Regions from separate parts of the Thalassospira sp. B30-1 genome, predicted to be linked through region 1. Evidence: predicted binding sites of a transcription regulator. Region 1 holds the regulator's gene; each other region holds the start of a gene.

Evidence for each region. The regulator LexA, encoded in region 1, represses DNA repair genes until DNA is damaged. The targets are predictions, from matches to a motif close to ATGTTCTANTTTGGTTC.
Region 2: a site for LexA is predicted at 6,207-6,223, ahead of IT971_RS15335 (Y-family DNA polymerase). Genes of this name have one in related genera too.
Region 3: a site for LexA is predicted at 3,681-3,697, ahead of IT971_RS13475 (ImuA family protein). Genes of this name have one in related genera too.
Region 4: a site for LexA is predicted at 1,734-1,750, ahead of recA (recombinase RecA). Genes of this name have one in related genera too.

Annotation. Positions count from the first base shown of each region.
Region 1 is NZ_CP065232.1:2,257,916-2,265,342, reverse strand. Features, by position in the region: gene IT971_RS11025 (citrate synthase) at 1-1,041, opposite strand, end outside; gene gltX (glutamate--tRNA ligase) at 1,152-2,561, opposite strand; gene IT971_RS11015 (ComEC/Rec2 family competence protein) at 2,769-4,820, shown strand; gene lexA (transcriptional repressor LexA) at 4,884-5,591, opposite strand; gene moaC (cyclic pyranopterin monophosphate synthase MoaC) at 5,739-6,218, opposite strand; gene trpC (indole-3-glycerol phosphate synthase TrpC) at 6,239-7,036, opposite strand; gene trpD (anthranilate phosphoribosyltransferase) at 7,033-7,427, opposite strand, start outside.
Region 2 is NZ_CP065232.1:3,247,254-3,254,680, reverse strand. Features, by position in the region: gene IT971_RS15370 (DUF5131 family protein) at 1-18, shown strand, start outside; gene tcmP (three-Cys-motif partner protein TcmP) at 140-1,390, shown strand; gene IT971_RS15360 (hypothetical protein) at 1,435-1,839, shown strand; gene IT971_RS15355 (hypothetical protein) at 2,022-2,300, shown strand; gene IT971_RS15350 (hypothetical protein) at 2,326-2,880, shown strand; gene IT971_RS15345 (AAA family ATPase) at 3,071-4,234, shown strand; gene IT971_RS15340 (DUF4276 family protein) at 4,228-4,878, shown strand; gene IT971_RS15335 (Y-family DNA polymerase) at 4,976-6,145, opposite strand; gene IT971_RS15330 (heavy metal translocating P-type ATPase) at 6,475-7,427, opposite strand, start outside.
Region 3 is NZ_CP065232.1:2,790,933-2,798,359, forward strand. Features, by position in the region: gene cysD (sulfate adenylyltransferase subunit CysD) at 1-519, shown strand, start outside; gene cysN (sulfate adenylyltransferase subunit CysN) at 519-2,438, shown strand; gene IT971_RS13470 (GIY-YIG nuclease family protein) at 2,550-3,407, opposite strand; gene IT971_RS13475 (ImuA family protein) at 3,703-4,446, shown strand; gene IT971_RS22415 (DNA polymerase Y family protein) at 4,376-5,494, shown strand; gene IT971_RS22420 (hypothetical protein) at 5,439-5,987, shown strand; gene IT971_RS13485 (error-prone DNA polymerase) at 5,989-7,427, shown strand, end outside.
Region 4 is NZ_CP065232.1:815,097-822,523, forward strand. Features, by position in the region: gene IT971_RS03705 (hypothetical protein) at 1-265, opposite strand, end outside; gene IT971_RS03710 (DUF4198 domain-containing protein) at 274-1,065, opposite strand; gene nikR (nickel-responsive transcriptional regulator NikR) at 1,163-1,642, shown strand; gene recA (recombinase RecA) at 1,922-3,001, shown strand; gene IT971_RS22355 (AraC family transcriptional regulator) at 3,125-3,445, opposite strand; gene IT971_RS22360 (hypothetical protein) at 3,590-4,057, opposite strand; gene IT971_RS03730 (hypothetical protein) at 4,280-5,329, shown strand; gene IT971_RS03735 (entericidin A/B family lipoprotein) at 5,556-5,699, shown strand; gene IT971_RS03740 (DUF1328 domain-containing protein) at 5,792-5,968, shown strand; gene IT971_RS03745 (entericidin A/B family lipoprotein) at 6,266-6,406, shown strand; gene IT971_RS03750 (hypothetical protein) at 6,669-6,812, shown strand; gene IT971_RS03755 (NIPSNAP family protein) at 6,843-7,148, shown strand; gene alaS (alanine--tRNA ligase) at 7,328-7,427, shown strand, end outside.

The DNA of each region.
Region 1 (7,427 bases):
TGCAACGTCAAGCAGCGGGTCCTGTACATTGAGTTCCTTGAGAACTTCGTGGCAGGTTTCCTGCATGACCTTGGCGCGCGGGTCGTAGTTTTTGTAAACCCGGTGACCAAAGCCCATCAGACGGAACGGATCGTTCTTGTCTTTTGCCTTGTTGACGAATTCCGGAATGTTTTTCACATCGCCGATTTCGTTGAGCATTTTCAGAACGGCTTCGTTCGCACCGCCATGTGCCGGACCCCAGAGGGAGGCAATACCGGCAGCGATACATGCAAACGGATTTGCCCCAGAAGAACCGGCCAGACGGACGGTCGAGGTCGATGCGTTCTGTTCGTGGTCGGCATGAAGGATCAGGATACGATCCATTGCGCGCGCAAGGACCGGGTTGACTTCATAGTCTTCGCACGGGTTGCCGAACATCATCTGCAGGAAGTTTTCTGCATAGCCGAGTTTGTTGTTCGGATAACGGAACGGCTGACCGATCGAGTATTTATACGCCATCGCAGCGATGGTCGGCATTTTCGCGATCAGGCGATAGGCCGAGATCAGGCGCTGGTTCGGGTCGTTGATGTCGGTGCTGTCATGATAGAAAGCAGACATCGCGCCAACCACACCGCACATAATGGCCATCGGGTGGGCGTCGCGGCGGAAACCGTTATAGAAATTGCGCATCTGCTCATGCACCATGGTGTGCATGGTGATGTCATTTTCAAATTGCGCCTTGTCTTTTGCATTCGGCAGATCGCCGTAAATCAGCAAATAGCAAACTTCGAGGAAATCGGATTGTTCGGCAAGCTCATCAATGGCATAGCCGCGGTGACGCAGGATGCCGACATCGCCGTCAATATAGGTCAGCTCGGACTGGCAGGAGCCGGTCGAGGTGAAGCCCGGGTCATAGGTGAAATATCCGGTTTCGGAGTAGAGTTTCCGAATGTCGATTACAGACGGACCAACGCTACCCTCGATCACCGGCAATTCGATCGACTTGCCAGTGGCATTGTCGGTCAGTGTCACGGTGTGGGAAGTCTTGGAATTCTGAGCCATGACTATTTTTCCTTCCCTGTTTGAACGAACACGGTTTTCAAGTTGTGTGCAGCATAGTGCTGCGGCGCACAAAGCGCAAATTCAGTGTTTAAGTTTTTTATTTTACGCTGTTATTGGGCATCGAATTTGCGGATGCGTTTCAGCGTTTGGGATTTGCCAAGCACGATCATTACTTCGAAGATGCCAGGCGATGAGTTGGAACCGGTGAGCACGGCCCGCAAGGGCTGCGCGACTTTGCCGAGTTTCTGATCGAGTTTTTCGGCAATGTTGCGAACGCTTGCGTCAACGTTCTCTTCTGTCCAGTTTTCAAGCGCGTCGAGTTCCTTTGCCAGTTCGGCAAACAGGCCTTCGGGGGCGCTATCAATCAGGGACTGAGCTTTCTCGTTAAACGACATGACGCCGTCCGTAACATAGAAGGCCGAAGAGTCGGCGAGCTCGATGAGTGTCTTGGCTCTTTCTTTAAGCCCTGACATGCCTTTGATCAAGATTTCTTTTTGCGCTGCGTCAATTGCATCGACGCCAATCTGTTTTGCGATCAGCGGTGCAATGTCGTTTGCAAGGCGGGTATCATCCGCTTGGCGCAGATAAACGCCATTGAGGTTGGTCAGTTTGGCGAAGTCGAAACGCGCCGCACCCTTGCCAACATCTTTGATGTCAAACCATTCAATGGCCTGTTCCTGGGAAATGATTTCCTCGTCCCCGTGACCCCAGCCAAGACGCAGCAGGTAGTTGTTTACCGCTTCGGGCAGGAAACCCATTTCATCGCGATAGGCATCAACACCCAGCGCACCATGACGTTTGGACAGCTTGGCGCCGTCCGGGCCGTGGATCAGCGGAATATGGGCAAAGGTCGGGACATCCCATCCCATCGCGTCGTAAAGCGCCTTCTGGCGAAACGCATTGGTCAGATGGTCATCGCCACGGATCACGTGAGTAATGCCCATATCGTGGTCATCGACAACGACCGACAGCATATAGGTCGGGGTGCCATCGCCACGCAGAATAACGTAATCGTCAAGCTGTTCATTGGCAACGCGGACATCGCCCTGTACCTGATCGGAAATCACGGCATCGCCGTCCTGCGGTGCCTTCAGACGCACGACAGGTTTGACGCCAGCCGGGGCGTCGGATGCATCGCGGTCGCGCCAGGTGCCGTCATATTTCATCGGGCGGCCTTCGGCGCGGGCCTTTTCGCGCATTTCCTGAAGTTCTTGCTGCGAGCAATAGCAATAATAGGCTTTCCCGGCCTTGATCAGTTCATGGGCGACTTCGGCGTGGCGGTCGCGACGGGCGAACTGGAAGGTCGGTTCTTCGTCTGCGGTCAGGCCAAGCCAGCTTAGCCCATCAAAGATGGCATCGACGGCTTCGGGGGTGGACCGTTCCCGGTCGGTGTCTTCGATGCGCAGCAGGAATTTGCCGCCGGTGTGTTTGGCATAAAGCCAGTTATAAAGGGCGGTGCGTGCGCCGCCGATATGTAGAAACCCGGTCGGAGACGGGGCAAAACGGGTAACAACCGTCATTCACTCTATCCGTTGGCTGGATGTTGTTGCTTGTCGTAATGACTTTTGGCGTGCACGCTATAACACATATGCGGCGGTGTTGCACCACAGCCGATGATAGATAGAAACTGTGCGCCGGGCAGGCTATTGTACATTCGTCGAATAAGTCGTGATGGAATTAATAAAAATCAATATGTTGCGAGAATATTTTCGCAAACAGGATTGTTGTTGGCCGCGCGCAGAAATTCCTGGATCCTGTGCACGGTTATATTCTTCGGGTTGGGATGTGCGGCGTATTTTTCACTTCCTGCGCGCCTGACGGTACAGCAAGCCGGCCTTGCGGTGATTCTTTTGCTGTCCGGATTGTGGATTTCGCGACGCTGGGTTTTGCCATTCTTTGGCATTCTGCTGCTGGCGGGTTTTTGTGGCGGGTTGCTGATTGCATCCATCCATCTTGAAAGGGCGCCATCCGGGCTTCTGACCAAGACGCTTTACATGACAGAGATCGAGGGCGACATCACGCTTCTGGAACCACGGGGCGGGCGGATGCGCATGACCGTGGCACCAATGCGGATCGCGGGGCTTGAGGACCGGGCATTTGACTGGAAGGTGCGATTGAGCCTTCCGGGTGGGGATGAGCTTTCCGTTGGGGATCATATCGTGGCAACGGCACGGCTGTTTCCGTTGCGCGCGGCCTCCGCGCCGGGCGACCCGGATTTTTCACGCGGATTATATCTGGACGGGATCGGGGCGACCGGGTTTGTTTTCGGCCATAAATATAGTGTGACCAAGAAGGCCGAAACAGGAATGATGCAGCCGGTTTCGGACCGGATCGAAAGTCTGCGCCTGACGATCATGACGGCAATCGATCAGAGCCTTACCGGCGCAGAGGCCGGGATTGCCAAGGCACTGATTGTCGGCGAACGCGGCGATGTCAGTGCGAAAATTGCCGATGATCTTCGCAAATCGGGATTGGCGCATCTTCTGGCGATTTCCGGGCTGCATATGGGGCTTTTAAGCGGGACGGTTTTCTTTTTCCTGCGGTTTGGCATGGCGGCCATTCCCGCCCTTGCGCTGCGGTTTCCGATCAAGAAATGGGCGGCTATCGGGGCGATGGGAGCAGCCGTGATCTATCTTGGCCTGTCAGGGGCCAGTGTGCCGACGCAGCGTGCCTTTGTGACGTTGACGATTGTCTGGATTGCGTTGCTGCTGGATCGGCGGGCGATATCGTTGCGGTTGGTGGCGTTTGCGGCGCTGGTTGTTCTGATCCTGCGGCCCGATGCGGTATTGGGGCCAAGCTTTCAGCTTTCCTTTGCGGCGGTGTCGGTTCTGGTGGCGTTTTATGATGGTCCGGGCAGGCGATGGTTTGACAAGTCGGGGGATCGGTCATGGCTATTCCGGCTTTGGCTGTTTTTTGCCGGGCTGGTGATGACCGGGTTGCTGGTTACGGCGGTGACCGCGCCGATCATCGGGTTTCATTTCGGGCGGATTTCGATGATCGGGATCGTGTCCAACCTGATTGCCATTCCGGTGATGGCGTTCTGGGTGATGCCGCTGATTGTGGCGACGCTTGTTCTGATGCCGTTCGGAGCCGGGGGACTGGCATTGTGGTTGATGAAGCCGGGACTGACATTGTTGATTGAAACCGCAAGCCTTGCCGCCGATCAGGCCTGGGGGCTTTGGCATGTCGAGCAGTTTAGTGCCGTATTTGCCATCGGCATCATGATGGCGATGGCCTGGTGGCTGGTCTGGCGGGGGAACGCGATTGCCCGGTTGGCTGTCATTCCGTTATGCGTGGCGATTGCGGCGCAAATCCTGTATCGCCCGGCGGATATTCTGGTTTCGGGGGATCAGGAAAGCTGGGCAATTCGCGACAGGGTGCGCGACAAACTTGTCCTGCCCGAAGGCATTTCGGATTTTCAGCAGTCGGTCTGGATGGCGCGATTTGGTATCGCCGATCATGATGCCGGCAATGTCATCGAAAAATGCGACGCAACGGTTTGTTCCGTCAGGATCGCCGGACGGCAGGTGATCATTGCCAATGATCTTGCCAATCCGTTCTATGCATGCCGCCATGGCGATATGATCATCAGCCTGAAACGCGATATGCCGCGTGATATCTGTGCGCCGGATGTGACTGTCATCGATGATGACCTGTTGTGGTGGCAGGGGGGCGTCTCGGTTGCGTTGCGGCCCGATGCTGCCCCGGTGATCGAAACCGTGCGTGAAACGTCCGGCATCTGGCCGTGGATTATCATCGGGGGCAGGGTGGTCAAATAAAAAACGCCGCCAGGCAAGGCCGACGGCGTTTCTTTCGGTTTGTTCGGTTTATTCGGTATTCTATCAGTATTGGCGGAGCAAACCGATCAGACGTCCCTGAATGCGGACACGATCAGGCGACAGCGCGCGCGTTTCATAACGCGCATTGGCCGGTTCCAGCAGAACTTCGCCACGGCCACGTTTCAGGCGTTTCAGAGTGGCTTCGGCGTCGTCGACCAGTGCGACAACGATGGAGCCATCATTGGCCTGTTCGCAACGCTGGATCAGGACGGTGTCGCCATCGAGAATACCGGCATCGATCATCGAATCACCGGAAACTTCAAGCGCATAGTGATCGCCGGTTCCCAGAAGCGCTGCCGGGACCTGCACCATTGTGGTCTGATCGCGAAGGGCTTCGATCGGGGTACCCGCCGCAATCCGGCCAAACAGCGGCAGGGAAACGGATTCACCCGATTCCGAAAAGGCCGAAGGCACGGTTGCCGGCCGATGCGCAGCCTTTCGCGCGGAGGCGATAGAGGTAACATTGTTGGGCGTTTCCGCGGCGTCGTCATCATTATTATCCGGAAGACGCAGGACTTCGAGCGCGCGGGCCCGATGGGCGAGACGGCGAATAAAACCGCGTTCCTCAAGCCCGGTGATCAGGCGATGAATGCCGGATTTGGATTTCAGGCTCAGGGCTTCTTTCATCTCGTCAAAAGAGGGCGAGATGCCATGATCGCGAAGGTAATTATCGATATAGACCAGCAATTCGTATTGCTTGCGCGTCAGCATGATTTTTTCCGAACCAGTAATAAGAACAAACCGAATACATAAATGTTCTACTTTGGTTCTGCTTGTTCGTCAAGCACCACAACCCGAAAAATCACCGTTTAAGGGCATTCTTTCGGTCAAGAAACGAAATTTGGGTATTTCCAGGGATCAGTCGGCGGTGAAAGTACCCGACTTTCCGCCTTCCTTGTGGACAACGCGAATATCGGTAATCCGCATGGCTTTATCGACCGCCTTGCACATATCGAACACGGTAAGTGCGGTAACGGAAACGGCGGTCAGGGCTTCCATTTCCACCCCGGTTTTGCCGGTGGTTTTGCATGTCGCGACAATATCTACCGCATCGGTGTCAGTTGCGAGTTCCAGCGTGACTTCGGCCGAGGTTAGAGGCAGGGGATGGCAAAGCGGGATCAGGTCAGCGGTTTTCTTGGCCCCCATAATCCCGGCAAGCTGGGCGATGCCAAGAACGTCGCCCTTTTTATGGCCGCGTTCGGCAATCAGCCGGGCCGTTTCCGCCGACATCAGGACACGGCCCTTTGCGATGGCGACGCGCGCGGTATCGGTCTTGGCCGAAATATCGACCATGACGGCATTACCAGCAGCGTCGATATGCGAAAGTTTGTCTGCCATGCCTGTATCCTGTAACGGTATCAGGCCGCGAGGCCAAGAATATTGCGGGTGGCGGCGGTTACGTCGTCCTGACGCATCAGGCTTTCGCCGATCAGGAAGCATTGCGCGCCGACCTTTGCCATGCGGGCGAGGTCATCGTGTGTGAACAGGCCGCTTTCGGCGACCAGCATCCGGCTGTCATCGACCATACCAGCGAGTTCTTCGGTCGTGGTCAGGGAGACTTCGAGCGTTTTCAGATTGCGGTTGTTCACGCCGAGAAGCTTTGATTTCAGTTTCAGGGCGCGTTCGAGTTCCGGGGCGTTGTGCACCTCGATCAGGACATCCATGCCAAGGCTGTTTGCTGCGTCTTCAAGCTCGGCGGCCTGAGCGTCTTCGAGGGCTGCCATGATCAGAAGGATGCAATCGGCACCCAACGCCCGGGCTTCGGTCACCTGATAGGGGTCAAGCATGAAATCCTTGCGCAGGACCGGCAGGTCAACGGCGGCACGTGCCGCGATCAGATAGCTGTCATCGCCCTGGAAATAGGGGATGTCGGTCAGGACCGACAGGCAACTTGCCCCACCGGCCTTATAGGCCTGTGCTAGAACGGGCGGATTGAAATCCGGGCGGATCAGGCCCTTGGACGGGGATGCCTTTTTAATCTCGGCAATCAGGCCGTAACGACCATCCGCAACCGATGTTTCAAGCGCCCTAATGAAGCCGCGTGGGGCGGATTGCGATCTGGCGGCGGTTTCGAGGTCGGCAAGTGACTTTCGCGCCTTGCAGGCAGCGATATGATCGCGTTTGTCGTTACAGATACGTTCGAGTACGTCGCTCACGCTGCGGTCCCCTGATTGGAAATGCGGACAAGTGCCTGCAGGGTTTCTGCGGCTTTGCCGGAATCGATTGCGGTGCGGGCCTTTGCGATGCCATCGGCAAGATCGGTTGCGATGTCGGTCACCACAAGGGCGGCTGCGGCATTCAGCAGAACGATATCGCGATAGGCGCTTTTTTTACCGGCAAGAAGATCGAGAATGGCCTGCGCGTTTGTCTGGGCGTCGCCGCCTTTAAGCGCATCAAGGGTGACGATTTCAAGGCCGTAATCTTCGGGGTTGATTTCAAAGGTCGTAACCGTGCCGTTTTTGACTTCGGCGACAAAGGTCGGGCCGGTTGTTGAAATTTCATCAAGGCCGCTATGACCATAGACAACCCATGCATGTTCGGAACCAA
Region 2 (7,427 bases), 990 kb from region 1:
CAAGCATTTGCTATTTAGAGTCGTCTTCTACAAATTTTCCCTATATTAGTGGATATGGTATCTGCGCCGTAGGTTGTGTTTCCAGCCTGCCGGAGCAGGGGAGGATGCCAATGGGGATGACTTCTTAGCGGACGGGAAAATGCAGGATAATTTCAGCTGGAGACCGGGGGCACCGCTTCCTGGAATTGAGAGGCACACCCTCAGAAAGCTGGACGTGCTCAGAGACTATCTTGATGTGTACTTTGATACGGTTGTTTCAGATCCTAGGCTGGATTGCCTAAATATCACTTTGGTTGATGGTTTTGCTGGTGGTGGAGCGTATCAAAATGGAGATGAAATTGCAGATGGTAGCCCGCTAGTTCTTTTGCATGCAGTCGAACGTGCCAGAGAACGGCTCAACCGCAACCGCAAGAAACCATTAGAGATTAACGCCCGTTTTTTCTTCATTGACGATAAAAAGAACCATATAGACGCCCTTTATGAGCGGCTACATCATGAGGGTTTTTCTCCTCAAATTGGGCGAGAAATAACTGTTATTAAGGGAAAGTTCTCAGAGGAACTTCCCGACATATTGACCTCAATTAAAGCAGTCCAGCGTGCAGGACGGTCCATTTTTGTGTTGGACCAGTTTGGCTACACTGACGTGCCGATGGAAAGCATCAGATTAATATTTTCCCAACTTGAACGCCCTGAAGTTCTTCTGACTTTTGCCATTGATGGTGTTCTAAATTATCTCCAGCAAGACTCCTCCACTTTGGAGCGGTATCGCCAACTCGGGATAGACGATCATTTTATTGCTGAGTGGAATGCAAATAAGCACGACCCCGCATTGGGAAGGTTGATTTCTCAGCGTGCTCTGATGGCGAACATTCAAATGGGATCCGGGGCCGATTACTTCACCCCTTTCATGCTTTGGTCGCCAACAGACAGCCGCTGGATGATGTTTGCGCACCTGTCCCGGCACCAAGCTGCGAGAGATAAAATGCTCGGAGTACATTGGCAGGCACAAAACAGTTTCAGGCATTTAGGAAGAGGAAGCTTGTTTTCATTGGGGTTTGATACTCGATTGTTGGAGGCAAAGGATGCTCTGTTTAACTTTGCCGCACACGATAAACAAAAAATGATCCAAGAATTATTGGGGGAGGTACCCCGAGAGATCAGCATACATATGAAAGAACGCCAGTTACCCGTGGAGCATTTTTTAAGAATGATCGGCAATCGGACTGCCGCAACCAACGAAGATCTGTTCTCCGCAATTAAGGAATTGGCTCTATCCAGAGAGGTTGAGGTTATATCGAAGAAAGGCACATCAAAGAGGATTGGGTCTAGAATTGAAATCACCGACAGATTGGTGCTGCCTCTTCAGGGAACATTTTTTCCGCTTAATTAACCCCTGAGTGCTGCCAGCCGTTTTCCTCTGCTGAGAAAGATGTGATGAGAAAATATTATATAGAAAAGTCGATAGTTAAGGCTACTTTTCAGTTGATAAAAGCGATTTTTATCGTGTCGTTGTTTGTTGTTGGAATATCAAGAAATGCCGATGCTTCAATTCGTGTGGGTCAATTTTTCTCGATTTATTCAGATTCTCAAATGACACCCCAAAAGGCACAAATTATAGATTACTTGCAAGGTGTATTTGAGGGGGTGTTTATTGCTAATAAATACTCTGGGGATCCAAAATTCTGCATTCCAGATGAACTATATTTGGACCATAACGGTCTTTATTCGATAATTTACAACGCGGTCACGGCGAAGAGGCCTAGTAATCCTGAAATTGATTCGGCGTTTGTTCCAATGGTGCTTTATATCGGACTTCGGGACCAATTTCCGTGTCAATAGCCGTGTAATATATGGCTGACTGCTTTGGGAATGTTGTTAACTCCGTTTGTAGTTTAAGGCTTGGCTAAACGAAAAAAGATAACTTGAGGTCAGTGGGAAACTAAAGCTGTACCCACTTTGCAGTATGAGACGCCACGATTTCATGCTTTGCATAATTCTAGTATTAAGCCAGAGGGCGAATTATGTCTGACACCGATAATGGAGCCTTTGCTCCTACTGCTTGGACCCCGGCGAGAACAATTCTATGGAATGCGCTGCAGGGAGATGACCGTAAAGAGTTTGAGAGTTGGGTGACGAAGGGAAGTGATGCTCCTGTCCCGGAAAAATGGAAGGAACTACACATTCAGCTGCGAGGGGTTAAGCGGGAAAGTGTTGTTCCCATGTGGATAGTGGAGCACATGCGCAAGATTGGCAGAACCGACGCTGTTATAGATGCGATGTACGCCAAATTCTATCGATAGAACATCCTGTAATGAGTAATACGAAATGAGCCGCTGCACCCTGGACTCAGGAAAATACGAAGTCGCGATCGGGTGGGACAATCCACTCCAAACCTTTTTTCTGCAGGTTTTCGAGCGCGGGGCTGCTACGCCATTGATTGAGGAAGGTACAACCCATAACGCATGTATTGATCCGGCCGAACTGGTTGCTCTTGCAGAGCAATATGGTTGCTCCTTTGACAAGGATCGTTTGATAAACGAGCTAAAGCTGGACCAGTTGCACAATAGGGCTCGTGGCTATTCTATGGCTGGTTCAGAGGTGAAGCCGATTATCGGCCGGGAAGAACTTTGTCCTCACTGCAAATCCGAACTGAACCCCGGTGCTACAACTTGCCATATGTGTGGGGCTTACAAGGTTTATCTGAAAGGCTCGGTACTTGCCCCGATGATTTTTCTAGGCATTTTTGTCGTTACCATTGCAATCCTTTTCGACTCTCCCGCGATGCTCTTGCTTCTCCTGCTGATTTTTGCAGTTTATGCTGGCATTAAAAAGCGACACACTGAATATCAGGGATGGGCTCCGAGGAGCTCTGAACAATAGTCTGTAAGACGATGAATGCTGCTTTCTGTCGACGGCGATCGTGTCGAGACATTTTCCAGTCATTTGAACTCGAGCCCGCAAAATGTCCGAATACTTTTGTTCTGGCGGTTTGCTTTGAGTGCTTTTTTAATAAGAGGGAATCCGCATATGACCGAACTTAACGGCATTGCACTGATTGGAGGAAATTAATTTGCTCAAATCCATTAATTTGACCGGGTTCTTAAGCTATGGAACTTCAAGCGAAGCGATCCAACTCCGGCCGTTAAACGTCGTAGTCGGTCCAAATGGTTCTGGAAAGTCTAATCTGATCGAAGCGATTGAGTTAATTCGATCTGCGCCAAAGGAACTGCTTACACCAATTCGCGATGGTGGAGGTGTGCGTGATTGGCTCTGGAAAGGGGCTATAAAGAAACTTCCCGTTGCAACAATTGATGCAGTTTTTGAATATCCCAAAGGACCGACAAATCTACGATATGTTTTAAGCTTTACTGAGGTCGGACAGCGGTTCGAAATTCTTGATGAGAGAATTGAGAACGAGAAGCCTGATGCGGGTCACGAGAAGCCTTATTTTTATTACCACTTTGAGAACGGTCATGGGGTCCTCAACGTGAAGGGGAATGAGCGACGTTTGCAGTACGAGGAGATTGATCCAACGGCTTCAATTCTCTCACAACGTAAAGACCCTGACCAATACCCTGAACTCACTTTTCTGGGCAATAACTTCGCCAAGATGCGTCTTTATAGAGAGTGGAGTTTTGGCCGTTACACCCCTCCTCGTTTAGCGCAGAAGGCTGATTTGCCAAATGATTTATTAGAGGCTGATTGTAGTAATCTTGGATTGGTTCTGAATCGCCTTCGCAGGGAGCCGGAGATGAAAAGGAAACTCCTTGATGCTTTGCGTGTCCTTTATGACGGAATTGATGACTTCGATGTGCAGATTGAGGGCGGGACGGTACAGGTATTCTTTCATGAGGGACGTTTTACAATTCCGGCAACGAGGCTTTCCGACGGAACACTTCGATATCTCTGCATGTTAGCTATCTTGTGTCATCCAAATCCTCCTCCGTTAATATGTATTGAGGAGCCGGAGCTCGGGTTACATCCAGATGTTTTACCTAAGTTGGCGGAGCTTCTTAAAGAGGCATCGAACCGTACGCAGCTTATTGTTACGACTCACTCCGATGTATTGGTTGATGCCATGTCAGATACTCCGGAGTCAGTTCTTGTTGCGGAGAAAACCGACAGTGGAACCTCTTTAACGCGTCTTAATGCCGAAAAACTGAAGCCTTGGTTAGAAAAGTACAGATTAGGCCAGCTTTGGACGCGTGGTGAAATTGGGGGAACACGGTGGTAACTGTAAAGTTATATGTAGAGGGGGGAGGCGACGTCTCAGCGCTAAAAGCCGAATGTCGCCAAAGTTTCTCAAACTTTCTTAGTAAAGCAGGTTTTGATGGAAAAAAACCTCGCATAGTTGCCTGTGGTGGTCGTCAGAATGCTTATGAGTCCTACTGTACGGCGGTCTCAAACGGTGAAGATGCCGTTCTGCTTGTAGACAGTGAAACTGAAGTATCACCTCAACATGAGGCAGGGAATCCGGATACTTGGCAGCCTTGGAAACATTTGAAGCTTCGCGAAGGGGACGGATGGGACAAGCCAGACGGTGTGAAGGACACTGATTGCCACTTGATGACCCAATGTATGGAAAGCTGGTTTTTGGTGGATCGAAAATGCTTGAAGGACTTCTTCGGTCAGGATTTCAAGGCAGGCAAGCTGCCCTCAGTTCAGAATCCATCGGAAAAAGTGAGGAAGGCGCAGGTGTTCCAATCTCTCTCTGAGGCTACTAAAGATTGCAGAACTAAGTCTCAATATGGCAAGGGGCAGCATTCCTTTAAATTGCTTGGAGCACTAGATCCGGATGTCGTGATGAGTGGTGCGCCTTGGGCAAAGCGATTTGTTGATGAGCTGAAGAAGAAGATGGGGGGGCAGGAGGGAGCCTAGATCTTTCGGTTATTTTCGAAGCACTCCCTAATCATTTTAATCTTGGCTATGGTAAGATAGAAAAGGGGTTTACATTAGGTGCCCCTTTTCTTGAAGGCTATCGAACTGTCGGAATGTCCTGCCATCGCGTCGTATAGTTCGGGGATCTGTTATCTGTCGTCATGAACCAGTCCGGGCCGCTTCTCCTGGCTAATCGCCCGGTCATGACTGTTTCCTTGCCAAACCGGACTTCCAACTGGTCGAGTGCCTGCATGAGAGGGTTTTCCGTTCTGCATGAACCTGAAAACAAATCTCTGGGCGCATCTTCCGGCCGACACAGATCCAGCAGCAAAATCCCCGCCTTTTTTATCTGAAGGCCGTTTTGCCATATCCGACCAATATTCTCGCCGACATGCTTGCAGATCTGCCGGGTGTCGTTGCTTGCGGGGGTTAATGTCAACTCGCACCCTTTCGAGAATTGTGGTCGATCACTTCTGAAGCGGTTGCTCAGAATAAAAAGCTGAAGCCGGCACGCCACCAGTTCCAGACGACGCAGTTTTGCGCAGGCCCGACCGGCAAAAGACAAAAGCGCCTCTTTCAACATTTCCCTGTCGTCAATTTCTTTGCTAAATGATCGGGACACGCACACAGTTTCCCGCTGTGCCGGGCTGTCATCGAGATCCGAGCAGCATATGCCGCGCAACTCCCGCACGGTTTTCAAGCCACCCACTGTCATCATTTGTCGTGCTGCCTGATCCGGTATGTCGCGGAGCTGAAGGGCAGTGGTAATTCCGATGCTGGCGAGCTTTTGGGCGAATTTTCGGCCCACGCCCCAGACATCGCCTGCTTCGGTTCGTTCGAGGGCGAGATCAATCCACTTCTGATCCTTCAGCATCAGTACGCCATCAGCTTTGAATGATTTCTTTGCCAAGCGGTTCGCGATCTTCGCCAGCGTTTTTGTCGTGGATATGCCAATACCTACCGGTATGCCTGTTTCACGCAGGATCTTCGCCTTTAAATCACGCGCCCATTGATCGTGATTAATCGACATATTGTCGAGGTCGATGAATATTTCATCAATCGAGTAAATCGCGCTGTCAGGCACCTCACTCGCAACCAGTGTCATCACTCTACGGCTGATATCGCCGTACAATGCATAGTTGCTCGATTTGACGATCACATTATGCCGACGTACCAGGTCGCGGATCTCGAACAAAGGTTGGCCCATTTTGATTCCCAGCGCTTTCGCCTCGTCGCTACGCGCGATCGCGCATCCGTCATTGTTTATATTACATTTAATATAGTTTGTTATTATTCAGAGCTTTGATTTAAAAGAGTAAATACAAATATATTATTATTTTTGTTCACACAAAAACTGTTCAGTCAAATTATATAGGTGGTTAGAAGATAAGTGCATCAACACTAATTCGATGAAAATAGATTTCTGGCTACCAAGTGTAAAAAGTCGACAGATGAATTTTGGGAACGGATCAGAAGAGATTTAAAGTTCTGAGTGCTGGATGGTATGTCATTTAAAATGGGCGAGGGGTGAACTGTCCTGTATTAAAGTCAGCCTTGTCTGGTTCACCCCTCGCCCAATCAGTCAATATTGGGATGCTAGTAACTTGCTCGACGTAACCTCAGTGCATTCGCAATGACTGATACCGAGGATAAGCTCATGGCTGCAGCTGCAAACATTGGTGAGATGAGAATGCCAAAGAACGGATAGAGCAGACCCGCAGCAACAGGCACACCGGCTGCGTTATAGACCATCGCAAAGAAGAGGTTTTGCCGGATATTGCGCATCGTTGCTTCCGAGAGTTCTCGGGCTCTAACAATCCCGCTCAAGTCACCTTTGACGAGGGTGAAACCAGCACTTTCAATTGCAACATCAGCGCCCGTACCCATCGCAATTCCGACATCAGCCTGAGCAAGAGCAGGGGCGTCGTTGACGCCATCACCTGCCATGGCTACCTGATGGCCTTCAGCCTTGAGTTCCATAATTAAATTGGCTTTGTCTTCTGGGGAGACATCGGCCCGAATCTCGTCAATGGAAAGTTTATTGCCAACGGATTTTGCTGTTCGTTGGTTGTCACCGGTTGCCATGACGATTCTGAAGCCTTGCTTCTTGAGCGCCTTTAAAGCCTCCAACGTCGTGTCCTTGATCGGATCGGCTACGGAAATGAGCCCGGCAATTCTTCCATCAATAACGACATGCATTACCGTCTCCCCCATATCTCGCCGATCATTTGCTGTTTTATCAACAGCAGAATGATCGATATTGAGAGTCTGAAGGAGTTTACTATTACCTAGGGCAACCGACTTGCCATCCACCTTTCCGGTGACGCCCTGACCGGTTACAGCTTCAAAGTCCTCTGCCTTATCAAGGGACAAGCCGCGCTCCTGAGCAGCACTAACAATGGCGTCAGCCAATGGATGTTCGGATCCTTTTTCGAGCGCCGCAGCGACAGAGAGAACTTCCTCCTCCTGATAGTCTGATTGAGCGATTACACCTGCTAGTTTCGGTTTACCCTCTGTCAAAGTCCCGGTTTTATCGACGATGAGCACAT
Region 3 (7,427 bases), 530 kb from region 1:
GCCTTTGGCGGGGCGCGGCGTGACGAGGAAAAGGCACGCGCCAAGGAACGCGTGTTTTCGTTCCGCACCGAAACCCATCGCTGGGATCCGAAAAACCAGCGCCCGGAACTTTGGGACATTTACAACGCACGGATCAACAAGGGCGAAAGCATTCGCGCCTTCCCGATCTCGAACTGGACCGAGCTTGATATCTGGCAATATATCTATCTCGAACAGATCCCGATTGTGCCGCTGTATTATTCGGCCAAACGCCCGGTTGTTGAACGTGACGGTATGCTGATCATGGTTGATGACGACCGTATGCCGCTTAATCCGGGTGAAAAGCCGGAAATGAAATCGGTACGGTTCAGAACGCTTGGCTGCTATCCGCTGACCGGTGCGGTTGAGTCCGAAGCCGCCACCCTGCCCGACATTATCCAGGAAATGCTGCTGACCCGCTCAAGCGAACGACAGGGGCGCATGATCGACCATGATCAGGCCGGTTCAATGGAAAAGAAAAAGCAGGAAGGCTACTTCTAATGGCGCATCAATCCAACCTGATTGCCGATGACATTCTCGGCTACCTGAAATCCCAGGAAGAAAAAAGCCTGCTGCGCTTCATCACGTGTGGCAGCGTTGATGATGGCAAATCGACCCTGATTGGCCGTCTGCTTTGGGATTCCAAACTGATCTTCGAGGATCAGCTTGCCGCTCTTGAATCCGATAGCCGCAAGGTCGGCACCCAAGGCGGCGAGATCGATTTCGCCCTGCTGCTCGACGGGCTTCAGGCCGAACGCGAACAGGGCATCACGATTGATGTCGCCTATCGCTTCTTTTCGACCGACAAACGCAAATTCATCGTCGCCGATACCCCCGGCCATGAACAATATACCCGTAACATGGCAACCGGTGCCTCGACTGCCGATGTCGCCGTGATCCTGATCGATGCCCGCAAAGGCATCCTGACACAGACACGCCGCCACAGCTTCATCACGTCGTTGCTGGGGATCAAGCATGTGGTGCTCGCCGTGAACAAGATGGACCTGATCGACTATGATCAGGACAAATTCGACACCATTGTTGCCGACTATAAAGAATTCGCCAAAGACCTTGGCTATAGCTCGATCATGCCGATCCCGTTATCGGCCCTTCGCGGCGATAACATGATCGAAGCCAGCCCGAACACCCCTTGGTATGATGGCCCCACGCTTCTGGCGCATCTTGAAACAGTTCAGGTCGAACAGGATGCGATTGAAAAGCCCTTCCGCCTTCCGGTGCAGTGGGTCAACCGCCCGAACCTTGATTTCCGGGGTTTTTCCGGCACCATCGCATCGGGCATCATCAAGCCGGGCGATCCGATTGCCGTCACCGCATCGGGACAGACCAGCAAGGTCAGGGAAATCGTCACCTTTGACGGCAACCTTGATCAGGCATTCGCCGGTCAGGCCGTGACCATTACACTTGAAGATGAAATCGACATTTCGCGCGGCGATGTTCTGGCACGCCCAGATGAACGCCCGGAATTTGCCGACCAGTTCGAAGCCCGCATCATCTGGATGCACGAAGATCATCTTCTGCCCGGCCGGCCCTATATCATCAAAATGGGCGCACAGGTCACCAACGCACAGATCAGCGACCTGAAATACAAGGTCAATGTCAACACGCTGGAACATATTGCCGGCAAGACGCTGGAACTGAACGAAGTCGGCATTGCCAATATCGCAACCGACAAGGCACTGGCCTTTGATCCCTATGATGACAACCGCCATTCGGGCCGTTTCATCATCATCGACCGTTATTCCAACGCCACCGTTGGCGCAGGCATGGTCAACCATTCGCTTCGCCGTGCGACCAACGTCAAATGGCAGGAAATGGACATCAACAAACAGGCGCGTGCCTATCAGAAAGGTCAGAAATCAGCCGTTCTGTGGTTCACGGGTCTTTCGGGTGCCGGTAAATCGACCATCGCCAACCTGGTCGAGAAAAAGCTGCATGCCATGGGCAAGCACACCTACACCCTTGATGGTGACAATGTCCGTCACGGATTGAACAAGGACCTTGGCTTTACCGATGCCGACCGGGTGGAAAACATCCGCCGTGTGGGTGAAACCGCCAAGCTGTTTGTCGATGCCGGGATCATCACGCTGGTATCCTTCATATCGCCGTTCAAAAGCGAACGCCAGTTTGCGCGCAACCTTCTCGAAGATGGCGAGTTCATCGAGGTCTTTATCGACACCCCGATTGAAGTCTGCGAACAGCGCGACGTGAAAGGCCTTTATAAAAAGGCCCGCGAAGGCAAGATCGCCAACTTCACCGGGATCGACAGCCCGTATGAAGCACCGGAAAACGCCGAGATCACGGTCAACACATCTGATCAAACTGCCGAACAGGCAGCAGAGATCATCGTTGCCAAACTCGAAGAATTCGGCGTTCTGGGTGCGTGGTATCCGGAAATTTAAGGTGAATGCCAAGATTAGAGAACAAGACTGGTCACCTTCCAAAACCCCGGCTAGACGCCGGGGTTTTCTTTACTTTTTAGTGATCATATTCAGAACCAACTCCCCAACCGATCATTCATCATCGCTATTTTCTATGGAAGCATCTGAAACGATTTGTTCGTTTTGCCAATCCGCATAAGTCTTATTTGTCCCTTTAACCCGCCAAGTTATGCGCCCATTGTCAGGACGACCGAAAATGGTCGCAGAGGCTGCGCTGGGACTATTGAATGTCGTATCTTCTTTAAACTTCAGCAGCCCATCACGATCAGGAACCAATCTTCCTTCGCGAACCAGCTGTTCATGAAGATTTCGATATCCACCTGCGCTACTCTCCCAAGAAGATCTTGCGTGAGAGTTAGCCAAAACAATAAAATCACCACCAATTTGTTGCGCTTGAGCAAACAACCCATATTTGGGACTTTTTATAATGAAAACAGGTGATTTATTTTCCCAAAACTCGGTTGATGCTGAGGAACTTTTTTGCATGACACCAGAGTCATCAACTCTTGGTTTTTCTCTAAGGAAATCCATCCCCAAAACAGGAAGCGTGATTCGTATTTGCTCAATAAAAAATTCCATATCAGCAAGATCAGCTTCAGGTAGAAAGCCATATTCTGGCGAAGTGCTATTTACAAGGCTAGCTCGGCCTGCAGCCGAGACAATTGATATCAATCGACTTTCCAGATAACGAGCATGCGCTTTCGTTAAATTCTGGTCCTTACTTGTTACAACGCAAACCTTATCCCAAAACTCTTTCGTCTCATCTTTATTGTGAGAGACGAGCCGTTTAGCGACATTATCGCTTTCTCCGACATAAACAAAAGTTTGCGTCGGTTCTTCCGGATTAACACCAGTTAAGAAATAGACCCCTGTTCGCGCTATCTCTGACCGCTTTATAAAATCAGGCAAGCGCGTACGCGGTGCGGTCATGACATGACCAGTCCAGTTCATTATCTCGGCTGTAATGATTCCGCTTGGTGTGCCATCGACCAAGAAGAGCCTAATACTCCTGCCCTTAAGCAAAGCAATTCCCCATATTGATAGCATTATGTTTAGTTGTATCATCCCCACGATAGCTCTGTCATTGCGAGAAACTCATACTATTTCGTTTTCGCCCAAAGGCTTGGCAGGTATTCAACACAACATCTGACATTTTCCCGGTCTTTGCTGCTTGACTCCTGTCCCGTCCTGACTACATAAAAAGAACAAATCAGGAACTTACATCATGTCGGACAGACGTCTTCATCTTGCCCGTGCTGCGTTGCAACGGGCCGAAAAACAATGGAAAGGACAGGTTGCCTGCCTGCCCGGCGGGACGGATCGGATCATGCGCCGTGCCTTTGGCGGGGTCGATCTTGCACATCATATCAGCATCGGGGGCATTGCCCCGGTGGGTCTGCATGAAATCATCTGCGGTCATGATGATGCCGCCGCCTCCATTCTGGCATGGTATCTGGCACGACTTTCCATCGGGGATCAAACAGGCAAAAGCCTGTTTTGGATTCGACAACGGCGCGCGATTGACCAAGGCGGGCTTTATCCGCTTGCGCTGCCAGCGACGGATATGCCGGTCATGATGGTGGTTGATCGGCAGGCCACCGCCCTTTGGACCAGCGAGGAATCAGCAAAATCCGGCCAGATCGCCAGCATCATTGTCGAAACCACGGATTATGACCTGACTGCGGCACGCCGCCTGCAACTAGCCTGCGAAGCCGGACATACGCGCCTGATTGCGATCCGGCATATGCGGTCCGATGGCAAAACCATCGCATCCAGTGCGCATACGCGGTGGCGGATAACGCCGGAAGCAGCGAAACATTCAACAACAGGCAACCGACACATACTCAGCCTGATCGGGGGACGCGGGGTTCGACCGGGCAGCTGGAGAATGCAAATTGATGCAACAACGTTTTCTTTATCTGTGGCTGACGCACTGGAAAACAGATTGCCACCGGATCGATATGCCTGAAACCGGGGATGATACCCCGCAAACCGCATCATCCCCGCAACGGGAACCGGTCGTGATCACGCGAGCTGATCACAAGGGTGTGCTTGTCTGCGGCAGCAACAAGGCAGCACAATCACGCGGGCTGGCACCGGGCATGAGCCTTGCCGAAGCACGCAGCATATACCCGGCTTTGCGCGACCTTCCCGAACAGCCCGATCTTTATGAACGCCATCTGGCGCGTTTGATCCGCGCGATGGACCGATACAGCCCGTGGGTTGCCCGCGACCGGTTCTTGCAGGAAGCCGATCATAACCATACAGGTGATGCCGGATTGTGGCTTGAAATTACCGGCGGCAGTCACCTTTTTGGTGGCGAAAGTGCGCTTCTGGCGCTGGTTCTGCGCGATGTCAAATCACGTGGTTATGCTGGCCGTGCCGCCATTGCCGATACGGCAGGTGCGGCATGGGGGGCGGCACGATGCCACCCTGCTGCCTTGGCTGATCAACGGATTTTAAGCCTGCCGCGCGATCATGATATTGCCGCCGGTTTTCCGATATCCGCCCTGCGTCTGGCCGAACAGACACGTGTCACCCTGTTTCGGCTGGGGCTGAAACATCTGGGCGACATCACCCCGATGCCGCGTGCCAATATCACCACGCGCTTGGGGCCCGAAGTTTTGCAACGGCTTGATCAGTTTTATGGACGTCTGCCCGAACATCTGAATTTCAATTTGCCAGATCGGCCATGGCTGATCCGGCGCAGCTTTGGCGAACCGCTGGGCGATGCGGCCAATCTGGCGATTACGGTTGAAAGCATGGTAACGGAACTCTGCAACAATCTGGCGCAGGAAAATCTGGGTCTGCGCCGCATTATCCTGCGCTGTGTACGGGTTGACGGGCATACCCATACCATCACACTTGGTACCGGAAGCCCGTGCCAGTCCGCCCAGCATGTGTTGCGATTGCTGTCTGAAAAAATGCCCCGGTGTCGATACTGGTTTTGGCATCGAACAGGTGATTGTCTACGCCCCGTGGGTCGAACATGTGGCCTTTCGCCAGTCGCGCCTTGACCAGCAACAGGAAGAAACCACCGACCAGATTGCCCTTGCCCAGTTGATCGACCGGATTTCCCACCACCTCGGCCCGCGCGACATGCTGTTTCACCCCGGCCACCACGCCAGCCACTTGCCTGAACAGGCTTCTGTGCGACAGGCCGTTAACGCCCGGACATATCCGGCCAGACGCACCGACATGACATTGCCCAAACGCCCGGCACGCCTGATCGACCCGCCCGAACCGGTCGAAATCCTTGCGCGCGACACCAATGGCACGCCAAGCCGCCTGCGCTGGCGCAAAATGGCGGTCGATATCATCCATGCCGAAGGCCCCGAACGGATTTGCCCGGAATGGTGGCAATGCCTTGATCAGGATGAATATGCCCTATCCCCCAAGACACGGGATTATTTCCGCATCCGCGATCAGGCAGGCCGATTGTTATGGGCCTTTCGCACCGGCCCAACCGGGCAGGATATCTGGTCCATCCATGGATTGTTCGGGGACTGACATGACCGATTTCCCCCTTCAGCAATCGGCATCTCCTTACGCCGAATTACAGGTCAGCAGCAATTTTTCCTTCCTGCGCGGTGCCTCCCACGCCGAAGAACTGGTTCTTATGGCCGCAACCAAGGGACTGCATGCCATTGCGATGACCGATCGCAACACCTTGGCCGGGGTCGTGCGTGGCCACACGGCACATCAGCCCCACAGGGACCGGCTGAATTATATTGTCGGCTGTCGGCTTGATCCCGTCGATGGTCCGTCGATGTTATGTTATCCGACGGACCGCACCGCCTATGCCCGGTTATGCCGGTTACTGACCCTTGGCAAACGCCGCGCGCCAAAGGGCGAATGCGAAATTTATCTGGCCGATATCATAAGTCATGCCGACGGATTGCTCTTCATCGCGGTCCCGCCACAAGTCCCCGATGACACCTTCCGCACGCAGTTGATCGACCTTAAACGCCATTTATCGGGCCAGCTTTGGCTTGCCATCGGTCGGTTCATGGACGGGTTTGATAGCGAACGGCTGGCCTTTACCGAGGCGGTCGAGGCTGAACTTGCCATCCCCGCAGTTGTCACCAATGACGTGCACATGCATGTCCGCTCGCGCAAACCGTTGCAGGATGTCCTGACCTGCATCCGCCATCATTGCCGGATCGAGGATGCCGGATATCGGCTGTTTCCCAATGGCGAACGCCATATCAAAAGCCCGCAGGACATGGCGAAACTTTTCCCGACCCATCCCGAATGGCTGGCTCGCACGATTGAAATCGCCGATCAATGTCGGTTTTCCTTATCCGAATTACGCTATGAATATCCCGATGAAAATGACGGATCGGGCGAAGGCACGCAGGAACGCCTGACCCGCCTGACATGGGAAGGCGCGCATAAACGCTATCCCGACGGCATTCCCGACAAGGTCCGGGGATTGATTGAGGCCGAACTTAAACTGATCGACGAACTGGGCTACGCTCCCTATTTCCTGACGGTGCATGACATTGTCGCCTTTGCCAGATCGCAAAACATTCTGTGTCAGGGACGCGGATCGGCCGCCAATTCATCGGTCTGTTTCTGTCTGCATGTCACATCGGTCGACCCGGCCAAGGTGGAACTTCTGTTTTCGCGCTTCATCAGCAACGCACGGAACGAGCCGCCTGACATTGATGTCGATTTCGAACATGAACGCCGCGAAGAGGTGATCCAGCATATCTATCAACGTTATGGCCGGGAACGGGCCGGATTGACGGCAACCGTGATTTCATACCGGTCGCGAAGCGCCATCCGCGATGTCGGCAAGGTGTTCGGCCTGCCCGAAGACACCATTATCAAACTGACCAAAACCATCTGGGGATCGGGCAGCAAGGGCGCGCATGATGAAATGATGCGCCAGTCGGGCATTCATCCAGATGAACCGCGTCTGAAAGCCGTTCTTGATCTGGCAGG
Region 4 (7,427 bases), 1.4 Mb from region 1:
GGCGTAATGCCGGAACCGCGACGGCAAGGCGTCCGTCACGATCAGTTCTTCCTTTTTGCCAGGTTTTCCCGTCCGGTGACGTCACCGTGGCTTCGGCAAATATCATTGGTGTGCCATCTGTATAGCCGAACTGATAGATGGTGGCGGTCCGGTTTTGGTCAATCTGCCATCCCGCCCCGTGGGCAATCGCCGGGAACGATCCTGCACAAAGCAGGATCGCGCAGGCAATTGCCGCGATCATCAAACGTCCAAACGATTGCAGCATGTGGCGGCCTATTGGCTGACATCGAAAGTCAGGGTTGCCCTCAGGTTATGTACCCGTACAGATGCATCTGAGTCCGGGACATCGGCCGCAACCCGAACCATCCAAAGACCCGGTTTCGTAATCCGGATTTTGGCAATGCCGCTGCCACGATCATCGCTGAAAGTTTCGGTGTAATAGGCATAAGACGATGGCGTGTCGGTAAATCCGGCATAGGTTGCCAGGACACTGGTCGAATAAGGTTGCCCGTCCAGCAGGATTTGAACCGCAACGTCTTGGCCGATTGCCGTCATGCGCGGATCGGAAAGCGGCACGATTTCAAGTTTGTGCCCCATAGGGGAAGAAATAAAATCCGCGTTTTGGGAGCCTCCAGTCAGGTTTTTGGAAAATTTTTCAAATCGGGATGACGCAACCGCATCGGGATGTGCGTCCGGCCCGCCTTCTTTCCAGCCATCGGGTGTTTGTGACCAGATTACCGGCAGGCGATGCCCGACAAGCCATGCGGGTTCTTCTTTGGAAATGGTGAATGTGCCGGTCAGATTGGGGACATCCGCATTTTCACTGACATCAAGTTTGGTGGTGGCCGAGGGGGTGATCAATTGTGCACGGACATGCTTTGGCGCTTCGGCTTCTTCCGGGGTGCCGAAAACATGGGTCGAATCGAGGATGAAGGCAGCAGTGTCCTTGCCATTCGCGGGGGTGGTTTTGCTGCTGGCGACAAATTCATGGGCCTCTGCGCCAAAGCCGATCAGGCAACCCAGTGCGGCAATTGCAAGCGGGGTTGTGAACTTTGATTGAAACATCTGCTATCCTTTGGGAGATTAGGGAAGTTGAAAGGCGGTATGAACTTTTCAAAAATGTTCATACGAGTCAAGCTGATGATTCTGAAAGGGAATTCGTATGACCCGCGTGACCGTATCAATCGAAGACGATTTGATGGAGGCGTTCGATGCTTTCCTTGAGCATCGCGGCTACACCAACCGGTCAGAAGGTTTTCGTGACCTGATCCGGGAAAAGCTCCAGAATACCAAGCTTGACGAAGACACCGGTGGCGTTGGCATAGCGGTCCTGAATTATGTTTATGATCATGAAGAACGCATGCTGGCATCACGGCTGATGAGTGCGCAGCACGAACATCATGACCTGACCGTTTCGACCGTGCATTTCCATATTGATCACGATACGTGCCTTGAAAGCGTGACCTTACGCGGCAAGCTTTCCGATATTCGCAAATTCGCCGATCAGGTTCTGGCACAACCTGGCGTGCGCCATGGGCAGCTTTATTCGGTTCCGGGTGAATTGCATGTCGAAACCCATCATCACGGCGATGACGATCATGGACATGCACATCGGCACGAACATCTGAAAATCACGACCTGAACCGGGCTTCTCCGAATTGTTTTAAAAATCCCGGCACAAGCCCGGCGACAATTTTATTTATCCGGGTTCGAATTCTTACCCACCAGAATGAGAACAAACTTGCAACATCCATTTTTTTGTGCGAGTGTTCACATTATGTTCTCAATGCGTTTGCCGGAAAATGGTTGGCGTGATGTCAGTTATCCGGCGGGGCACCTAGCGGTGGCGTTCCGCATTTAGGACCGGGGAACCGCCTGCGTTGCATCCTACCCGGCCCTGTGGAATAAGAGAGTTCGAAAAATGATTCAGACCGCACTGCATTTGGTGGATAAGGATACGATGGATAAGCAGAAGGCACTCGAAGCCGCCCTTGGGCAGATCGAACGCGCATTTGGCAAGGGCTCGATCATGAAGCTCGGCCAGCGCGATAGTGCGGTGGATATTTCAGCCATTTCGACCGGATCGCTTGGCCTTGATATCGGGCTTGGCATTGGTGGTCTGCCGCGTGGCCGCATCGTCGAAATTTACGGCCCGGAAAGTTCGGGTAAAACCACACTGGCCCTGCACACCATTGCCGAGGCCCAGAAACTGGGCGGGACCTGTGCCTTTGTCGATGCCGAGCACGCGCTTGATCCGGGTTATGCCCGCAAGCTGGGTGTGAATACCGACGAACTCCTGATTTCGCAGCCTGACGCCGGTGAACAGGCGCTTGAAATCGCCGATACGCTGGTGCGTTCCGGTGCGATTGATGTGCTGGTCGTCGATTCGGTTGCCGCCCTTGTGCCACGTGCCGAACTTGAAGGCGAAATGGGTGACACCCACGTCGGCCTGCAGGCCCGCCTGATGAGCCAGGCATTGCGTAAACTGACCAGCTCGGTCTCGCGTTCCAACTGCATGGTCATCTTCATCAACCAGATCCGTATGAAGATCGGTGTGATGTTCGGTAGTCCGGAAACCACAACGGGTGGTAACGCGCTTAAATTCTATGCGTCTGTCCGTCTCGATATTCGCCGTATCGGCCAGATCAAGGATCGTGACGAAGTCGTGGGTAACCAGACCCGCGTGAAGGTTGTCAAAAACAAGATGGCCCCGCCGTTCAAGCAGGTCGAATTCGACATCATGTATGGCGAAGGCATTTCCAAGATGGGTGAAATCCTTGATCTTGGCGTCAAGGCAGGCATCGTCGAGAAATCCGGTTCCTGGTTCTCGTACAATTCGACCCGTATCGGTCAGGGCCGCGAGAATGCCAAGACCTTCCTGCGTGAAAATCCGGAAATGACTGCCGAGATCGAACGCAGCATCCGCGAAAGTGCCGGTCTGATCGCCGAGGCGATGACCAGCATGAGCGAAGATGAACCGTCAAACGATGACGACGCGTAATTAAAAGCGGACTGAATAATCAAACGGGCGCTTTGGGCGCCCGTTTTTGTGTCTGATCCGTTTTGTTGGCAGCGTGTGTAACGCAGGCCAACATGGATTTCGCGATATGGGGCGAAGCGGGAGTCAGGGTTGCTGTGCTTCCTGTTGCCATTGGCTGGGCGTTTTGCCCGTTATCCTTAAGAATTCCCGATTGAAATTCGACTTGGTGTTAAAGCCGCTTGTCAACATGGTCGTTGTGACAGTCTCGCCCTTGACCAGTTCGCGGCAAGCATGTTCAATTCGGTATTTGTTGATGAAGCGCGAGACATTTTCACCGGTCGTGGCGTTGATCGCGTTCGAAATCTGTTTCAGCGGGACGCCCATACGTCGGGATATGCGTGCAAGCGTCAGATCCGGGTCAAGATAAAGCTGTTCGCGTATCTGCAAATCTTCAAGCTGGGCCATTATGGTCCGATGTTCCGGGGTGCTGGGTGTTGTCCGCACGTGATCGGAAGGCTGATTTTGTTCCCCTGATTGGACATCCGCATCAACATCAATTGCAATGTCGGGCGACAGAGACAGAAAGCCGATGGTCAAGAGTGCCAGGGATTATGTGATGCTCAGGATCAGGCCGACAATCTGATCGTTTCCATCGATCTTGGCGACGATGATCAGCATGTCGCTGATGGCCGACGCGATCAGGGCGAAGGCGATGAAGCGCCAAACCAGTGCCGGGATATGGCCCGCAGTCAGAGGCATATGGGCAAAATCACCGCCCTGACGATGAAGCATCACCAGAATTGCCGCCCCGTATCCGACAAAAAGGCTGCAAAGCACAACATCAATGATCGCCGGTAAAACAAACACGCATAGGGCGACGATCGCTGGTACCGAGAAATGCACCCAATCCCGTATTTGCAGGCGCGCACGAAGACTTGCTTCCAGAAAGGCCATCCAGGCCAGAGCCGGGATAATGGATGCGGTGATGGGTTGAAGCCATCGCAGGCTGGCAAAACCATAATACTGAACAATTCCGACCAGAATGCTTTGTCCGGCTGCAGCAAGCAGCAGCGCCATAAGCATCCTGGGTGTTCTTCCGCCCACAATCGCGCTGACAAAGAGAAAGCCAAAAACCAGTGCAACTATAATTGGGACGGGGAGGACAAGCATCGGACAGTCAGTTCCCGACAAAAGGTATCAAAACCGGTTTTGGGACGTTCACAAACCCGTTTGAGGGCGCAGGAAATCCTGTTTTAGGCAAAAACGTTCCGACACGCTTAACTTATGACAAGGATCCTGATGATGAAACCGATATATCTTGCTGTCGCCTTCTTTCTGGCCGCGGGCCTGAAGATATCGCCCGTCTTGGCGGAACCGCAAACCGATTATGCCGGATATGACCGTTTTGATGTGCGCGCAGCCCATCGTTCCATGCCAATCGCGGCCTCGGTCTGGTATCCGGCAGATACCTTTATCTATCGTGCGCCGGTCGGCCGGAATATCATCTGGAAGGGAACAGATGCGTATGTCGGTGCGGCAATTGCGCCGGGGCAACATCCGCTGGTTCTTCTTTCCCATGGCTCGGGCGGCAATATGGATGGACTTGGTTGGCTGTCCTCGCAACTGGCGTTGCGTGGGGCGATTGTTGTTGCTGTCAACCATCCCGGTACGACATCGGGGGATTCGTCACCGCGACGTACACCGCTTATCGGCGAACGTGCCGCAGATATCAGTGCCACCCTTGATCAGGTCCTCTCCAATACGGCTTTTGCTCCTTACATCGATCATCAGAATATTTCCGCGATCGGGTTTTCATTGGGGGGTACGACGGTTTTAAACCTTGCGGGGGTACGGTTTGATCAAACGCTTTATGCGCAATATTGCGACAAATTCGGCAATGCGGCCCAGGATTGCGATTTTTTGCGCAAAGGGGGTGTTGATCCTGATCATCTTCCCGATGACTTTGTTGCTTCCAGCCGGGACGACCGGATTGTCCGCACTGTCGCGATAGAGCCAGGTATGGGGTTTGCCGCGACACAAACCAGCCTGGCGGAGGTAACTTCTGCCATGCTCTTTATCGGTCTTGGCGAGGAAAACAAATGGGTGGCTGCTGATTTTGGGCCGAACGGCAGTAATCTGGTCGCGCGGATCCAAAACGCATCTTCAGCAACGTTTGCGCCGGCATATCATTTGACGTTTCTTGGCGAATGTATGCCGGGGGCTGCCGAGATACTTAAAGAAGAAGGCAGCGAGCCAATCTGCGCCGACCCTCCCGGTACGGATCGCGCCCAGATTCATCAAAAGATTGTTTTGGCGATTGCGGAATTCCTTAACTTGGCCGGTTCCTGAGCGGAGAATAAAGCTTAGGAAATGGGAAAAGAGGGCCTGAAACGTCCTCTTTCTCAATTTGCCCAAAAATGATCACGATTGGCTACAACCCGCAAAAATAAAGGCATTTTATCTGCCTTAATTGCGTCAGATCAGCAGCTTGGCAGTAGCGCAAGGAACTTTTTCTTTCCGGCTCCGTTATGGATGGTGTGAAGAAAATCACGTCGAGCAAACAGGAGAAACTGAAATGTCCGACTTTTGGAAAAAGATTTTCGCCGTTGCGATGATTTCTGGCATGGGCCTTGGCCTTGCCGCGTGTGAAACCGCCGAAGGGTTTGGCCAGGATATGGAAAATGCCGGTGAAGCCATCCAGGATGAAGCCAGCGAGTAAGGCATCATCGCGGATTTTTCGTTCGCTGACGGGACTTTTGGATCAACTCCATCACCCGCAAGCAGCTAAAGCCTAAATAAGGAGATAACATCATGTTGGGTTGGGCAGTCTTTTGTCTCATTCTGGCGCTTGTCGCCGCCGTCCTTGGTTTTGGCGGCTTGGCAGGGACGTTTGTCGGGATCGCCAAGATCCTGTTCTTCGTCTTCCTCGTCCTGTTCGTGGTTTCGCTTCTGGTCAACGCGCTGCGTGGCCGCCGCCCGCCGGTCTGACAAAGTACGCTAACGCTTTTTGATCCGGGTTTTAGCCAACCACAGCACCGTAACCCGAGACGAACACGACAAACTGTTAAAACAGGGCTTTCATGAACGCCCTGTTTTTTTGCGTTTTACTGATCTGAATTATGGTCGAACCGGTATCTTGGGCGTTTAATGTTTGCTGCTCAAAAACGGTCCGGATTTTGGCGATGGCCTGATTAACCGCCCTAAAAACCCTGCTTCTTTCTGGCAGTTCACGCAGCACCGTGTTGATCGATTGATCCCGTTTGTTTGAGCAAACAGGAGAAGACCATGTCTGACATCTGCAAGAAGATTTTTGCGATTGCCCTGATATCATTTATCGGATTTGGCATTGCGGCGTGCGAGACGGCAAACGGCTTTGGCCGTGATGTCGAGGATGCCGGAGAAGCGATCCAGAAAGGGACCGACTAGGAGCAGGTTGATCTACTGCGCGGTTGCGGTCTGACGATCTGATCGTCGTCAAAACACATGATGCGGGTAAATGGGAACGGGTATGTAAATGCATGCCCGTTTTTTGTTTGGCATTTGAATTCACGCTGAAGGAAAGAGTTGCCAGCAGCACGTGACCCCGACAAGATAGCGACTGATTTCGGAAGCCACATGCCTTGCGTCAGAAGCAGGCCGCGGCCGCCTTCAAAATCAACATGTCGTTAAAGGCAGGAGCATTCAAACAATGGCTATTCTTGTAAAACGTATTCTGGCACTGGCCCTGATTGCGGGCTTTGGCATGTCGCTTGCGGCGTGTGAAACTGCCGCCGGATTTGGTCGCGATGTTGAAAAACTGGGCGAACAGATTCAGGAAGGCGTCGAAAAGTAACCCATCCTCAAGTTCCGGAAAGTTCCCGCCGTGATCACCTGCTATCTGAAATACGTTATCGACATGCATAAAATCCCTGAGTTCGAGGATTATGCCCGTCGCTGGATTCCCATCGTCAATCGGATGGGCGGGACGCATCACGGCTATTTCCTGCCGCATGAAGGCGCCAGCAGCATCGCCTATGCCCTGTTCAGTTTCCCGAGCCTTGCGGCATACGAAGATTACCGCAATAGCATGGCCGATGATGACGAATGTGTTGCAACACTCGAACTTGAAAAACGCAACCGCAGCATCATCAGTTACGAACGCAGTTTCATGCGCCCGGTTCTTGATTAGGGCGGCATATCTGATCAGGGCGTTGTGGCGTGCCGGTGCGGTGCCGGATGCATAAATCGTCACTTAAACACCGCAAAGCCTTTCCCCGACTGGACAGCACAGGGCCGAGCCGCTAAATAGGGCAGTCGCGCCGCAAGTTTGCGGCAGCGTTTGTTCCGCGTTTTCCGGGTTGGAGAGAGATGCAGACCGTTAACGATATCCGCACCACGTTTCTGGAATTCTTCCGCAAGAATGGCCACGAGGTCGTTTCTTCCAGCCCGCTGGTGCCGCGCAATGACC